Ammoniphilus sp. CFH 90114: one gene and its partner. The protein of the gene in region 2 binds, or shares a complex with, the protein of the main gene of each other region. Links are inferred from orthologs where the notes say so. Each region holds a gene or a part of one and is shown on either strand. Other genes may lie near its edges.

Region 1 (2,970 bases), on a different replicon or contig from region 2:
TGCTTCCAAGCGCCAATGTTCTGGCAGCTATGTTATTTAGTATAGGAAGTATTATCGGACCAGCAATGTCTGGCATGGGGATTCAATACATTCATCCGAACAGCCTATTTTTCTTTTTAGGGTTTGTGTTTGCCGGATTCTTTTTATTAGGGTTTAAGGCCAAACACTCCTATCAAGCGGAACAACAACAGCCAGAAAGCGTCAGTTGATCCATATTGACCGAAGTTAGAAGGGTAGGGTATGATTTTTATAGTCTTGCCGCACGAAACCGACTCCTAAGGAGAGAGGCTGAAGGCGGTAAGACTTTTTTCTTTTGAAGGAGGATGACGGATGAGCTACAACGGATTTCTGCGAGGATTAACGCATGAATATAAGAGTCCTATTACTTATCACTTACCGATGGGAGAAGACACAGTTGTCTTAAATGACTGGTTAGGGAAAAAGGTGGCTTTAAGTTTTCTCGGTGAAATGCAATGTACGAATTGTGGAAGAAAGATTAAAAAGACGTTCAATACGGGATACTGCTATCCCTGTGTGATTTCCTTACCTGAGACAGATCTGTGCATTGTCAAACCACATGAATGTCATTATCATGCCGGGACATGCCGTGATTCGGCCTTCGGCGACACGCACTGTATGATTCCGCACTATGTCTATATTGCTGTAAGCAGCGGAGTCAAGGTCGGCTTAACTCGCAAGAGCAATGAGATGAAGCGTTGGGTAGACCAAGGGGCGATCCAGGCCATTCCTATAGCCGAGGTGCCCAATCGCAAGCTAGCCGGTGAACTGGAGGTTGCTTTAGCGGAGCATTTCCCTGATAAGACGGATTGGCGCAAGATGCTCAAAGGGGAAGCGGAACCGCTAGACTTGTTTGAATTGAGAGAAAAGGCGTTCTCCTATTTCCCAGACGAATTTAAGCCTTACGCGATTCGTGAGGAACAATGGGTAGAGGTCGTTTACCCCTTGTTGGAATCTGTGGGAAAAGTGAAGACGTACAATCTTGACAAGCAACCAGAAATAGAGGATCGCCTGATTGGGATTAAGGGTCAATATCTCATCTTTGAGCAAGCGGTGTTGAACATTAAAAAGTACACGGGATATAAGGTCTCCATGGCGGTTATGGAGTAGTAGAAGGTGTAGAGCAGGTCTAAAACAAGAACAGGATGAAACTGGATATTCAGAGGATTAATTGTGTATGCTAGGGCTAGTAAAGAACTAGCGAATTTTGCCTATAATTATGGTAAAATAATCTAGATCATACATAAGGAGGTCTTAAGGATGAGTTATCCAGCCGAACTAAGGTATAGTAAAGAACACGAGTGGGTTCGTGTTGAAGGCAACAAAGCATATATTGGGATTACTTATTTTGCCCAGTCAGAGCTTGGAGACATTGTATTCGTTGAACTTCCCTCTGTAGGGGATGATATCGTTCAAGACAGCTCTTTTGGAAGCGTCGAATCCGTGAAAACGGTTTCTGAACTTTATGCTCCAGTGAGCGGCAAGGTTCTTGAGGTTAACGCTGAATTAGAGGATTCTCCTGAATTAGTGAACGATTCTCCTTATGAGAAGGCATGGATGATTGTTGTTGAGCTTGAAGATCCTTCCCAGGTTGAAGGGCTCATGTCTGCCAATGAATACGAAAGCATGGTTAAGGAAGACTAATATCATCTCTTAAACTTGAAGGAGCTGATGGACTATGTCTGAATTATCACCGCGTACGGATATCACGGAGAGAATTCGGGGGGAAATCAGAGAGAATGCCATTATCCTGACCTTGCATGGGCAGGCCATTGGTCATATTCCTTTTGATGCAACATGTGTTCATATGGACCAAGGTTATCAAGTAGATGATCAGCGTATCTTCCGAGTGGAAGACGCGAGCATTCCACAACCTGCACAATATGTAGATTGCGAAGAGAATGGCTGGTGCTAAATGCACTGGCCTTTTCTTATTTTTGCTCGGTTATTTTAGCGTTCTTGATTTTCCTGCCAATCACCCCAATATTTAAACCTAGGAAACTGGAATACTCCCTATTAAAATAGAATATAAATGAACAAAGTTTCGGCCAACTTCAAGAGATTGAAAGTTTCGGTTGGAGAAATGTAGGGGAGGAGATCCGATGAGTTTCTGTTGTGGAGCGAGTATGATCGGCGCACTCGGCAGCCTGCGTCACCACAAGACTTACATCAACAATGTACCGATACTTCACTGTCCGGTCTGTAACCGGATTGATGTACACCCAAGAATAGAAGAAGAGTTTGAAATTCTGTCAGAATACGCACAAACGGATGACACTCCTGAAGTGGATTTTAAAGAATACGTGAATGGAGAATCCTTGAAAAATATTTTTGAAAATTGTACAGTAATTGATGAAGGGCGAATTGACGAAGTGTTTCGCCAGCAGATTGATTCAGCTCTAGACCTTTTATCCGTTGCCAAAATGTTAAAGGATCGTGAGTGGGAAGAATCGCTGAAGAAGAGACTGAACCGATTAAGTGAGCGTCTTAATAAGTGGAAAAGTCAAAAACAACGCTGATAGGAAAAGGAAAATAGTCTTTCCGCCTAGTGGGAAGGCTATCCTTTTTATGTAAATAGGAAGGTAGAAAACTTGTTTGCTTCGTGGCAATCAAGTTTTCTTTCTTTTACATAGTCAAATACGGACATAAATGTAAACGTCCAGACGAATAACTGTGGTGTGAGGTGAAAACATGTTTTTAACCCGCTTCCTAGGAAAGCGTTCTTCACAACCGTCTCAAGCCAAGATTGAACTAGAAGAGGATATCCGCTTGGCCCAAAACGGGGACTTGGACGTTAGAAATCAATTGATTAGTCAATATACGCCATTTATTTCGCAAGTCGCCTCAAAGGTGTGCAAGAGATTTATTGATCCTTCACGAGACGATGAATTCAGTGTGGCTATGGAAGCTTTTGATGAGGCGATAAACAAGTATACCATTGGGAAAGGAAGT
Region 2 (4,348 bases):
CATTGATATATAGTTCATACGTCGTATCAAACTCATACGGCTGATAAGATTTCTTACCATCCTTATCAAATTCAAGAATGATCGTCTTGTTCGTTTTATCCAGCGAGAATACCTTACCAGAGATGAGATCACTATCTTCTACCTTCACGCTAGACTGGGATCGATTCGTGATATCTAAGGAAGTAATCGTTCCATCGGATCCAATAAGGATGTCAATATTATCGCCAGCTTGAATATCGGAGGCGCCTGAAGCGGTTTGCCCTTGAAGCTTAATTGTCGCAGTCGGGGACAATTTATAAACGCTTGGACGCGTATTCTCCTTCCCTTGAACAGTGAGATACGCCTGGTCTTGAGAAACGGAAATAACGGTTCCTTCTTCAATAATCGTAATAACTTTAATCTCTGTCACTAAGGAGCTATCTAATTTGACTTCGACTTCCATTCCCTTACGCAAGCCATTAAAACCCGCTGTTCGATGATCGGGATAAGACACCGCAGCGTTGGGTGAAATCGAATAAACTTTAACGGAAGTCCCTTTTTGAAGTGTCAGCAGTCCCTTCGTTGCATCTACTTCATAGATAAGTCCACTACTTGAGAGGTCGGCTTGTCCGATAACACGGTAAATCTTAATAACCTTACCGCCGATGACTGTAATTTCTATCGTGTCATCAACCGCTAGATCATCAATAGATTGAACCGTACCATCCTTTGAACCAAAGCTTACTTGATCCACTAACTGGTAATTCTTGAGTCCTTCCGGCGTCGTTACGGCAATGGTCTTGAATTCCTTTACGACCTTCGATAGGGTACCCGTGATTGTTTCTTGTGCTGCCGCTTCATCTAGTATCTCGATCATGGCCGCCGTGCTAGAACTGGTAGCTCCTAGCAATACATTCACAGGCTGGTAGCGGGCGATCGAAGAAAAGCTTACCTTCTGATTATCCTTAAATACTTGTGTGTCTGAACTTAAAGTGACCTTCATCTGGCCGCTCTTTGTCTCTAACAGCATCTCATCACCCATATAAGACAAGATCTGTCCTTGGACTTCATTCCCTACGCGAGTGGCAAGATGCTTCTCTGCTCGGTTGACTAGAACAGCGAACTGAGCTCTAGTAACAGCTTGCTTAGGTCTAAAGCTAAAGCTTCCGTTCGTGTTCTCGAATCCCTTGATTAAATCAAATTCATTGGAAGCTGCTAATTTCACATAATTACTAGCCCATTGGCTAATATCATCGTTGTCAGAGAAGGTACCTGCAACATTCTCATATAGTTTCGCTTCTGCTTCCTTCTCGATCATCCGAACGAGAAGCTGTGCAACCCATTGGCGAGACGCTTCATATTTCCCTCTAAATTCTTCTCCATCCTCAAGCTGAAGCAGACCTTCTCTATGAGCCACGGATACATACCCCTTCGCCCAATCCGAGACATCGCGATAAAGGCTGGAGTAATCCGTACCGGAATAAGCTTCTGCTTCGGTTTTAAGTCCCATGGTACGAAGAGCCATAGCCACAGCCTGTTCCTTGCTCACCTTCTGATCTGGAAGGAATCTTCCATCATTGGTCCCCTCAATTAGTCCCTTTAGTGACATCTTGGTGATGCTCTGCAGTGCCCAACCATGTCTTGCATCCACGTCACTAAATGTCTTTCCTTGGGCCCCGACTGTGATCGGGTTAGTAAGTATTAAACCAACGACAAGCAATAAAGATAAAATACTGGAAATAGTTTGTCTGAACTTTCTACTCATGCTGTTGTCTCCTCTCCCTTTATGTAAAATTTTCCTTATAAGGTGACATGAAAAAAAGAGGGCTTTTGCCTTTCTCCCTCTTTTTACCTTTCGACACCATTCCTGCAAATTCCTCTTCATAAAGAGAAAATTTTGCCGAACTTTACCTCTTGAAATTCCAATCCTTATGGCTATATCGATCCCTTGCCAGGTGTTCGGCCAACTCCAATTCTTCCTCCGTCAGAACGCTTGGTATCAGCTCCATTCCAAGACCAGCCTCGAACCCCTGATAAAAAGCTTCATGTGCCTCGACTAAAGTCACTATTCTCGAGCTTAGGTGATTAATGGCAACCGCCTTCTCTAGAAATGATGCTTTCATTCTCTCCTTTACACGCTCGGAGGGAAATCTTAAGACATTAAACAGCTTATCCACATCAAAATCAAGTAAGATCGAGCCATGCTGAAGAATCGTTCCCTTTTGTCTTGTTTGTGCACTTCCGGCAACCTTCTTCCCCTCGACAACCAGCTCATACCATGAAGGAGAATCAAAGCAGGCTGAAGAACCCATGGATGCATATTTCGCTTTTTCTTCCTCTGATGCTAGGGATACCATCTCTGCATGAAAACCAAGGGTTTGAAATCCTTCCAATAGGCCATTGCTTATCACACGATAAGCTTCATTCACTTGAGTTGGCATACCTGGATAAGACTCTGACACAACCACACTGTATGTAAGTTCTTGATCATGAAGAACCGCCCTTCCCCCCGTCTGGCGGCGAACGAATCCCAAACCATACTTACGAACTGCCTCGTGATCAATCTCCTTCTCTGCCTTTTGGAAGTATCCGATCGATAAAGTAGACGGCTCCCATGTATAGAATCTTACAGTTGGCGGCGTTTTTCCTTGACTATGTATAGTGAGGATGGCTTCATCGATCGCCATGTTCATGGCTGGCGACATGGGGCCAGAATCGATAAATCTCCATTTTGCTTTTTCTCTCATCTAACTTGCCCTCCCCTCCTCTTTCACCAGTAACATATAGTGTAACATGAATGAAACAATCTTGTAGTCTCCTGAGAGTATGTTATAGCTGTTCCCTCAAAAAATAACCGGAAACACCCACTCAGGTGACTTCCGGTTATTCTTCACACGACATTACTTTCTTTTATGCTTTGGACCTTTGTTTGGATCCTTGATTTCCGTTTTCCCACGTGTATCATTTACTTCGTCCCAGGATGTCTTCGTACGGATATCCGTTTTCCCCTGGTCTTGACGCTCCTTCATGAAAACCCCTCCTTCTTGATAAAATCAGTTTTAGGGTTTCCAAATGTCGAAGAGTTGAATCCTACTGTTTCTTATAACGGAGTACCGGCTTTCTTGCAGCTGTCACTTCGTCCAAACGAGTCACGACGGTGTGATGTGGAGCTTCCTGAACGACCGAAGGATTCTCTTCGGCTTCCTTCGCAATTTGAATCATCACATCGATAAACTGATCGATGGTTTCTTTCGATTCGGTTTCAGTCGGTTCAAACATCATACACTCTTCCACAATTAACGGGAAGTAAATGGTTGGCGGGTGGTAGCCGAAGTCTAGCAATCTTTTCGCTATATCCAACGTTCTTACGCCCAGCTTTTTCTGACGGCGACCAGATAACACAAACTCATGCTTACACACTCGATCATAAGGTAGATCATAATAAGGGGCAAGCTTTCTCATCATATAGTTTGCATTTAATACAGCCTCTTGGGAAACACGAAGCAACCCTTCTGGTCCATTGGAGCGTATATAGACGAATGCACGCAAGTTGATCCCGAAGTTCCCGTAGTACCCTTTCACTCGTCCGATGGACTCAGGAATATCATAATTTAAGCGATATTGTTCGCCATCTTTGACCACCTGCGGTCTAGGAATAAACGGAGATAGCTCCTTCTTACAACCGATTGGACCAGAGCCCGGTCCCCCACCTCCGTGTGGGCCAGTAAATGTTTTGTGCAAGTTTAGGTGAACGACGTCAAATCCCATATCCCCAGGTCGAGCAATACCAAGAATGGCATTCGCATTTGCTCCATCATAATATAGCAGTCCGCCTGCCTCATGTACGATTTCGGCAATTTCCAGAATATGTTCTTCAAATAAACCTAGTGTATTAGGGTTAGTCAACATAAGGGCTGCTGTATCCGGACCGACAGCTTTACGTAGCTCTTCTACATTGACAAGGCCATTTTCATCAGAGGAAATAGTCACTGTATCTAAGCCGGCGACAGAAGCACTTGCTGGGTTCGTACCATGAGCGGTGTCCGGAACAATGACCTTCGTTCGATTCTCTCCACGGCTCTCATGGTAAGCGCGAATCATCATTAACGCCGTCCACTCGCCTTGGGCTCCGGCAGCTGGCTGAAGAGTAACTTCATCCATCCCCGTGATCTCGGCGAGTTCTGTCTGAAGGTCATACATCACTTTTAATGCACCTTGGATCGTCTCTTCTGCCTGATAAGGATGAATCTTGGCAAATCCAGCGTAACGAGCCACGTCTTCGTTTATCTTAGGGTTATATTTCATCGTACAAGAACCTAACGGATAGAATCCATTGTCAATCCCGTGATTGCGATTAGACAGTTCCGTG

The links.
Region 1: the proteins of EIZ39_RS05750 (region 2) and gcvH are in contact, whole or in part, in a crystal structure (PDB 3A7A), measured with the Escherichia coli proteins. The link is inferred for Ammoniphilus sp. CFH 90114 from one-to-one orthologs.

The regions. Positions count from the first base shown.
Region 1 is NZ_SDLI01000007.1:78,927-81,896, forward strand. It holds gcvH (glycine cleavage system protein GcvH), read left to right. Parts: upstream 1-1,278; coding sequence 1,279-1,662; downstream 1,663-2,970. Other genes in the region: EIZ39_RS16510 (MFS transporter), read left to right, coding at 1-209; EIZ39_RS16515 (DUF2797 domain-containing protein), read left to right, coding at 331-1,128; EIZ39_RS16525 (DUF2553 family protein), read left to right, coding at 1,697-1,933; EIZ39_RS16530 (hypothetical protein), read left to right, coding at 2,121-2,537; sigI (RNA polymerase sigma-I factor), read left to right, coding at 2,710-2,970. UniProt on the Escherichia coli protein: The glycine cleavage system catalyzes the degradation of glycine. The H protein shuttles the methylamine group of glycine from the P protein to the T protein.
Region 2 is NZ_SDLI01000002.1:217,116-221,463, reverse strand. The notes cover bases 807-3,794. They hold EIZ39_RS05750 (lipoate--protein ligase family protein), read right to left. Parts: upstream 2,727-3,794; coding sequence 1,887-2,726; downstream 807-1,886. Other genes in these bases: gcvPB (aminomethyl-transferring glycine dehydrogenase subunit GcvPB), read right to left, coding at 3,070-3,794; EIZ39_RS27495 (hypothetical protein), read right to left, coding at 2,880-3,008; EIZ39_RS05755 (S-layer homology domain-containing protein), read right to left, coding at 807-1,744. In the rest of the region: more of EIZ39_RS05755, read right to left, coding at 1-806; more of gcvPB, read right to left, coding at 3,795-4,348. UniProt on the Escherichia coli protein: Catalyzes both the ATP-dependent activation of exogenously supplied lipoate to lipoyl-AMP and the transfer of the activated lipoyl onto the lipoyl domains of lipoate-dependent enzymes.